Regions from separate parts of the Constrictibacter sp. MBR-5 genome, predicted to be linked through region 2. Evidence: predicted binding sites of a transcription regulator. Region 2 holds the regulator's gene; the other holds the start of a gene.

Region 1 (3,630 bases), on a different contig from region 2:
GTCTGCGTCATGACCGCCGGCGAGATCGTCGAGCAGGGGCCGACGCGCCCGCTGTTCGAGGCGCCGACGCATCCCTACACCCGCAAGCTGCTGGCCGCCCAGCCGAAGGGCAAGCCGCTGCAGGCGCGGCCCGATGCGCCGGAGATCATGCGCGCCGAGGACGTGCGCGTCTGGTTCCCGATCAAGGCCGGCGTGCTGCGCCGGACGGTCGGCCACGTGAAGGCGGTCGACGGCATCTCGACCAGCATCCGCGCCGGCCACACGGTCGGCGTGGTGGGCGAGAGCGGCTCCGGCAAGACCACGCTCGGCCTGGCGCTGCTGCGCCTGGAGCGCAGCGAAGGCGGCGTCTTCTTCGCCGGCCGGCCGATCCAGGGCATGGACTGGAAGCGGCTGCGTCCGCTGCGCAAGGCGATGCAGATCGTCTTCCAGGATCCCTATGGCAGCCTCAGCCCGCGCATGACCGTCGGCCAGATCATCGAGGAAGGCCTGAAGGTCCACAGTCTTGGCGGCGATGCGTCGGAACGGCGCGACCTCATCGCGCAGACGCTGACCGAGGTCGGCCTGCAGCCGGCGATGGCCGACCGCTACCCGCACGAATTCTCCGGCGGCCAGCGCCAGCGCATCGCCATCGCCCGCGCGATGGTGCTGAAGCCGCGCTTCCTCGTCCTCGACGAGCCGACGTCGGCGCTGGACATGTCGGTCCAGGCCCAGATCGTGGATCTGCTGCGGGACCTGCAGGCGAAGCACGATCTGGCCTACATGTTCATCAGCCACGATCTGAAGGTCGTCCGCGCGCTGGCCGACGACCTCATCGTCATGAAGGACGGCAAGGTCGTCGAGCAGGGTCCGGCGGACGGCATCTTCGCCGATCCGAAGACCGACTACACGAAGGCCCTGCTCGCCGCCGCCTTCGACCTCCAGGTGGCGCGCCAGGGGGGCGCGGCGGGACAAGGGCCCGGCGCCCGCACCTGAACGCCGCGATCAGGCCTTGCCGCCGTCGCTCGGCGGTGTAGCGCCCTTGGGGCGGCCTGCGGTGCGGCCGCCGTCGATCGGCAGGATCACGCCGGTGATCCACCGCGACTCGTCGCTGCCCAGGAACAGGCAGCCATGGGCGATGTCCCAACCGGTCCCCTCGACGCCGAGCAGCGTCTGGTCGACCCGCGCCGCCCGCAATTCCTCGGTCATGCCGCGCGTCGCCACCATCGGGGTGTAAACCGCTCCGGGGGCGATGCAGTTGACCCGAATGCCGTCGCGGCCGTGATGCGCCGCCATCACCCGCGTCAGGTTCACGACGGCGCCCTTCGAGGTCGGATAGAGCAGGCTCGGATGGCCGCCCTGCAGGCCCGCGACCGAGGCGATGTTGACGATCGAGCCGCCGCCGCCGCGCACCATGACGGGAATCGCGTAGCGCGCCATCAGCACCATCGAGGCGACGTTGGTGTGCATCGCCTTCGCCCACTCGTCGATGTCCACCTCCAGCGCGTTCCCGCGCGGCCCCGTGACGCCGACATTGTTGATGAGGATGTCGCAGCGCCCGTAGGCCTCGACCGTCTTGTCGACGATCGCAGCGCAGGATGCCGGATCGCCCACGTCGCCCTGCACGACTAGGCACTCGCCGCCCTCGTCGCGCACCATGCCCGCGGTCACGTCGGCCCACTCGGGCACCGCGTCGACCAGCACCACCCGCGCGCCGTGCCGCGCCAGCACGATGGACGTCGCCCGCCCGTTGCCGATGCCTTCGGCCCGCGATCCCGCTCCGGTGACGATCGCCACCTTACCCGCCAGCCGGTCGTCCCGGCGCGCCGTGTCCATGCCCTCTCCTCCCTTCGCCGGCGCCTTCCGTGCGCCTGTCGGGGACGGAGCCTGATCGGCCGCGAGGGCAGCGTCAACACGGGGTCGGCGCGTGGTCGCCGAGGGAATTACGGTCATCGAACCGTCATGCGCCGCTGGACGCATCCGGATTCTTGCCTGACAATACGTCATCCGAACCGAATGGAAAGCGGACGACCCGCTGATGGCCAAGGTTCTGCGACTGTCCGACATCGCCCGCTCGAAGCGGCCGGTGTACTTCAACCAGCAGGAACTCCGGGAACTCCTCGACGTCTACAGCCGGCGCGTGATGACCGGCGAATGGCGCGACTATGCCATCGACCACGATGCGGGCATGGCGGTGTTCTCGATCTTCCGCAACACGCGCGACGTGCCGATCTTCCGGATCGCGAAGATGGCCGCACGCGGCGATGCGCCGCCCGAATACGTCGTCGTCAGCGGCTACCAGAAACTCAAATCGGCCAGCAATCTGCGAGACGCGCTGAGCGTGCTCGCCAAGCGGAAGACGCTCGAACTCGTGAGCTGAAACGACCGCCTCGGCCGCGCCGACTGCACCGGAGGACCGCCATGCCCCTCGCTCACGAAGCCGCCTTTCCGCTCGATGCCGCCTCGCCGGAGCAGCTCCGCCTCGACCCCGCCTCGATCGGCCGCATGGTGGCGCTGATCGAGAAGCACATCGCCGACGGCCGCTACCCCGGCGCGCAGATCGCCTTCGCCCGCGACGGCAAGCTCGCCCTGCACCGCAGCTTCGGCAGCGCGCGCGTCACACCGACGCCGGTCGACGCCACCGACGACACGCTCTGGCTGCTCTTCTCCAACACCAAGGTCGTCACCGCCTGCGCCGTATGGGCGCTGGTCGACCGCGGCGCCCTGCGCTTCGCCGACGCCGTCGCCGACCACGTCCCGGACTTCGCGCGCAACGGCAAGGCCGACATCACCGTCCATGATGTGCTGACCCACCAGGCCGGCTTCCCCAATGCCGGCATGCCGGAGGCGGCGTGGGACGACCACGAGCTGATGCGCCGCACCGTGTGCGACTACACGCTCGACTGGACGCCGGGCTCGCGCGTGCACTACCACGCATCGGCGGCACACTGGACGGCGGCCGTCCTGATCGAGGCGCTGACCGGCCGCGACTTCCGCGACTTCATCCGCACCGAGGTGATCGAGCCGCTCGGCCTCGGCGACGAGCTGTTCGTCGGCCTGCCCGATGCGAAGCATGCCCGCGCCGCCGACATCCACGAGCCGGCTGCCGAAGGCGCCCACACGATCCTCGCCGACCGCAACAGTGCGGCCGCGCGCCGCGCCGGCATTCCGGGCGGCGGCGGCTTCGCCACGGCGCGCGCCATGGCCGCCTTCTATCAGATGCTGCTCAACGGCGGCCGGCTGAACGGGGCGCGCATCGTCTCCCCGCGCATGGTCGACTGGGTGACGCGCAACCATACCGGCGACCGGCCGGACGAGAATTTCGACATGCCGATGCACCGCGGCCTCGGCCCGCACGTGCGCGGCACCACGCCGACGATCCGCGGCCTCGGCACCATCGGCGGCGCCCGCACCTATGGCCACGGCGGCGTCGGCTCGTCCTATTGCTGGGCCGACCCGGAGACCGGCGTCTCCTTCGCCTACCTCAGCAACAGCCGGATCCCGGAGCCCTGGCACTCGATCCGCATGGACCTGATCAGCAACCTCGCCCACGCCGCGATCGAGCGGTAGCGCCTCTCGCCATAAGGTATATTATCCCAGAATTGGATGCCCGCTCGGGCTCGCTGTTGGACATCGTCAATCGGAGCCGAAACG
Region 2 (3,630 bases):
GGTGCGCGGCTCTTCCTGGCGCTCGCGCTGACGCTGACATCGGCGGCCTGCGCGACCTCGACGCAACCCAGCTTCGAGTCCGCCGGGGAGATCAGCGACCCGCTGGAGCCGCTGAACCGGCACGTCTTCGCGATGAACCTGACGCTGGACACGTTCATCCTGCGGCCGGCCGCGGTCGGCTATCGGGAGATCGTTCCGGACGTCGGCAAGACGGCGGTGCGCAACTTCGTGAACAACCTGAAGAGCCCGATCACGCTCATCCACGACATCGCCCAGGGCGAGTGGGACCGCGCCCAGATCACGTACGGCCGCTTCCTGATGAACACGACCCTGGGTGTCGGCGGCCTGTTCGACCTCGCGGGCGACCATTACGGCCTGCCGTATCACGAGGAGGACGCCGGCCAGACGCTGGCGGTATGGGGTCTCGGCGACGGCCCCTATCTGGTGCTGCCGATCTTCGGCCCGTCCAACCTGCGCGACGCCGCGGGCCGCGGCATCGACTGGTATATCGACCCGGTCGGAATCGCCGCAGAGGAGGCCGACCTCGAAACGGCGAGCTACGTGGCTGCGGGCCTCAACGCCGTCGACTCGCGCTACCGCAGCCTCGGCCAACTCGACGCCGTGCGACGACGGAGCCTGGACTTTTACGCCGCCGTCCGTTCCGTCTACGGCCAGCGCCGCGCCGCCCAGATCGAGAACCGCACGGCCGCCGACGCCGACTGAGCCGACGCGGCACCGACAGGGTCGGGGCGGATCGGGAAAGACCGATGGCGCTGCTCTTCGAGGTCGTCACCGAGGTCACCCTGCCGATCATCCTCCTGATGGTGTTCGGCTGGTTCGGCCAGCGACGCCTCGGCTTCGACGTCACGACGCTGAACCGTGTGGTGATCTACGGCGCGCTGCCCGCACTCTTCGTCGACAGCCTCTCGAAAGCCGACCTGCCGGTCGGCGAGGTGCAGTTCACGGTTGCCTTCACCGTCGTGCAGTTCTTCGGCCTGCTGACGCTCGGCTGGCTGGTCGGCCGTGCCATGGGCGCCCCGCCCTTCGCGCGAGGCATCCTGGCGCTGGCCGCCGCCTTCCCCAACTCGGGCAACTTCGGCATCCCGCTGGCGCAACTCGCCTTCGGCGCCGACATGGTGATGCACCAGGCCGTCATGACCAGCCTGCACGTCATGCTGGTGCTCGCCGTGGCACCGCCGCTGCTGACCGCCGGTCGCGCGCGCGGCATCGGCCTCGTGCTGAACGCCTTCCGTACGCCGCTCATCCCCGCGGTCGCCCTCGGCCTCGCGCTGAACGCGCTCGACTGGCGACTGCCGACGGTCATCGGCTATCCGGTCGAACTGATGGGCGCGACCGCCACGCCGCTGTCGCTGACGGCGATCGGCGCGCAACTCGCGGCCGGCGCCGCGTTCACCGCCCGCGGTCTGCTGGGTGCCGGAATCGCGTTGCGCCTCCTGGCCGCACCGGTCGCGACGGGAATCGCACTGTTCTTCCTGGGAACCGGCGGTCCGCTGGCCGACCTCCTGCTGGTCGGATCGTCGATCCCGGCCGCGATTCTCCTGGCCATGCTGTGCCGCGAGTATGACTGCGACCCCGATCTCGCCTCGGCGATCGTCGTCGGCAGTACCATTCTCTGCCCGCTGACGGTGACCGCCGCAGTGATCCTGACGCGCGTCTGATCGGCGGCCCGAAGCCGGCGGTCAGGCGTCAGCCGTCTCTTCCGGCTGGTCGAGGGCATAGCCGGCGGCGCGCACGGTGCGGATGATGTCGGGCTCGCCCGCCTCGTTGATAGCCTTGCGCAGGCGGCGGATGTGCACGTCGACCGTGCGCGGCTCGACATAGACGTCGTGCCCCCAGACGGCGTTCAGCAGCTGCTCGCGCGAGAAGACCCGGCCGGGATGCTCCAGGAAGTAGCGCATCAGGCGGAATTCGGTCGGCCCCAGATGCACCCGGCGCTGGCCGCGCGTGACCCGATGCGCGACCAGGTCCATGGCGAGGTCGGCGAACTCCAGCCGCTCCGCGTCGACGCCAGGGCGGGCGCGGCGGATGACCGCGCGCACGCGCGCCACCAGTTCGCTCGGGCTGAACGGCTTCGTCACATAATCGTCCGCGCCGCTCTCCAGCCCGCGCACCCGGTCGCCCTCTTCGCCCCGCGCCGTGAGCATGATGATCGGCAGGTCGCGGGTGCCCGGCTGGCGCCGGATGCGCCGGCAGACCTCGATGCCCGAAGTGATCGGAAGCATCCAGTCGAGCAGCACGAGATCCGGCGTACGCTCGGCGAGAACGACCATCGCCTCCTCGCCGTCGCGGGCGATGGCGGTGCCGAATCCCGCCTTCTCCAGATTGTACTTGAGGAGTTCGACGAGGCCGGGATCGTCCTCGACGATCAGGACCAGAGGCTGCATCGTCAGTCGTCCTTCGACTCGGCCGCGCCGGCGGGGGCGTCGCCAGGATGCGCCGCGAACGGCGTCTCGTCCGTCTTCGGCCGCGCCTGCACGAGGCGCTGTCCGGAGACGGCGAAATGGATCGTCTCGGCGATGTTGGTGATGTGGTCGCCGATGCGTTCGATGTTCTTCGCGATGAACAGCAGGTGCGTGCACACCGTGATGTTCCGCGGATCTTCCATCATGTAGGTGAGGAGTTCGCGGAAGAGGCTGGAATAGGCGTCGTCGACCTCGATGTCGCGGCCCCAGACGTCGATCGCCTTGGCGACGTCGCGGTCGACATAGGCGTCGAGCACATCCTTGATCATCGCCGCGACCAGGCGGCTCATGCGCGGGATGGCACGCGCCGGCTCGACGGGGGCGTTCTGGTTGAGCGCGATGGTCCGCTTCGCGACGTTCGCCGCATAGTCGGCGATGCGCTCAAGGTCGGCGGCGATCCGGATGGAGCCGACGATGTTGCGCAGGTCGCTCGCCATCGGCTGGCGCAGGGCCAGAAGGCGGACGGCGAAATTGTCGACCTCGTTCTCCAGCGCGTCGACCCGCGAATCCTGGGCGACCACGTTGGCGGCGAGCTTGCTGTCCCGCCGCGACAGCGCGTCGACGGCGGTCGCCAACTGCGATTCCGCGAGGCCGCCCATCTCCGCGATGAGCTGGTTCAGGCGGCTGAGTTCCGCGTCGTAGGACGCGACGATGTGCTGTTGCGACATGCACCCTTCTCCTGTCTTCGGCCGAGGCGGCGCGGTCAGCCGAAGCGCCCGGTGATGTATCCCTGGGTCCGCTCGTCCTGCGGATTGGTGAACATTTGCTCGGTCTCACCGACCTCGACCAGATGGCCGAGGTGGAAGAAGGCGGTGCGCTGGGACACGCGCGCGGCCTGCTGCATCGAATGCGTCACGATGACGATCGTGTAGTTCGCGCGCAGTTCGTCCATCAGTTCCTCGACCTTCGCCGTGGCGATGGGATCGAGCGCGGAGCACGGCTCGTCCATCAGGATCAGTTCCGGACTGACAGCGATGGCGCGGGCGATGCAGAGCCGCTGCTGCTGGCCCCCGGAGAGGCCGGTTCCCGGCTGCTGCAGGCGGTCCTTCACCTCGTTCCAGAGGCCCGCCTTGGTCAGGCTGCGCTCGACCACCTCGTCCAGCTCGTTCCGGTCGGACACAAGTCCGTGGATGCGCGGCCCGTAGGC

The links. The regulator PhoB, encoded in region 2, activates phosphate uptake and scavenging genes when phosphate is short. The targets are predictions, from matches to a motif close to TNTCATAAAACTGTCA.
Region 1: ABIE65_RS13915 (DUF2794 domain-containing protein) is a predicted target of PhoB. The motif match lies at 1,924-1,939, and genes of this name have one in related genera.

What each region holds. Positions count from the first base shown of each region.
Region 1 is NZ_JBEPTK010000005.1:358,495-362,124, reverse strand. It holds gene ABIE65_RS13925 (ABC transporter ATP-binding protein) at 1-972, shown strand, start outside; gene ABIE65_RS13920 (SDR family NAD(P)-dependent oxidoreductase) at 982-1,812, opposite strand; gene ABIE65_RS13915 (DUF2794 domain-containing protein) at 2,015-2,356, shown strand; gene ABIE65_RS13910 (serine hydrolase domain-containing protein) at 2,398-3,546, shown strand.
Region 2 is NZ_JBEPTK010000007.1:132,811-136,440, forward strand. It holds gene ABIE65_RS15925 (MlaA family lipoprotein) at 1-723, shown strand, start outside; gene ABIE65_RS15930 (AEC family transporter) at 768-1,679, shown strand; gene phoB (phosphate regulon transcriptional regulator PhoB) at 1,701-2,405, opposite strand; gene phoU (phosphate signaling complex protein PhoU) at 2,408-3,151, opposite strand; gene pstB (phosphate ABC transporter ATP-binding protein PstB) at 3,187-3,630, opposite strand, start outside.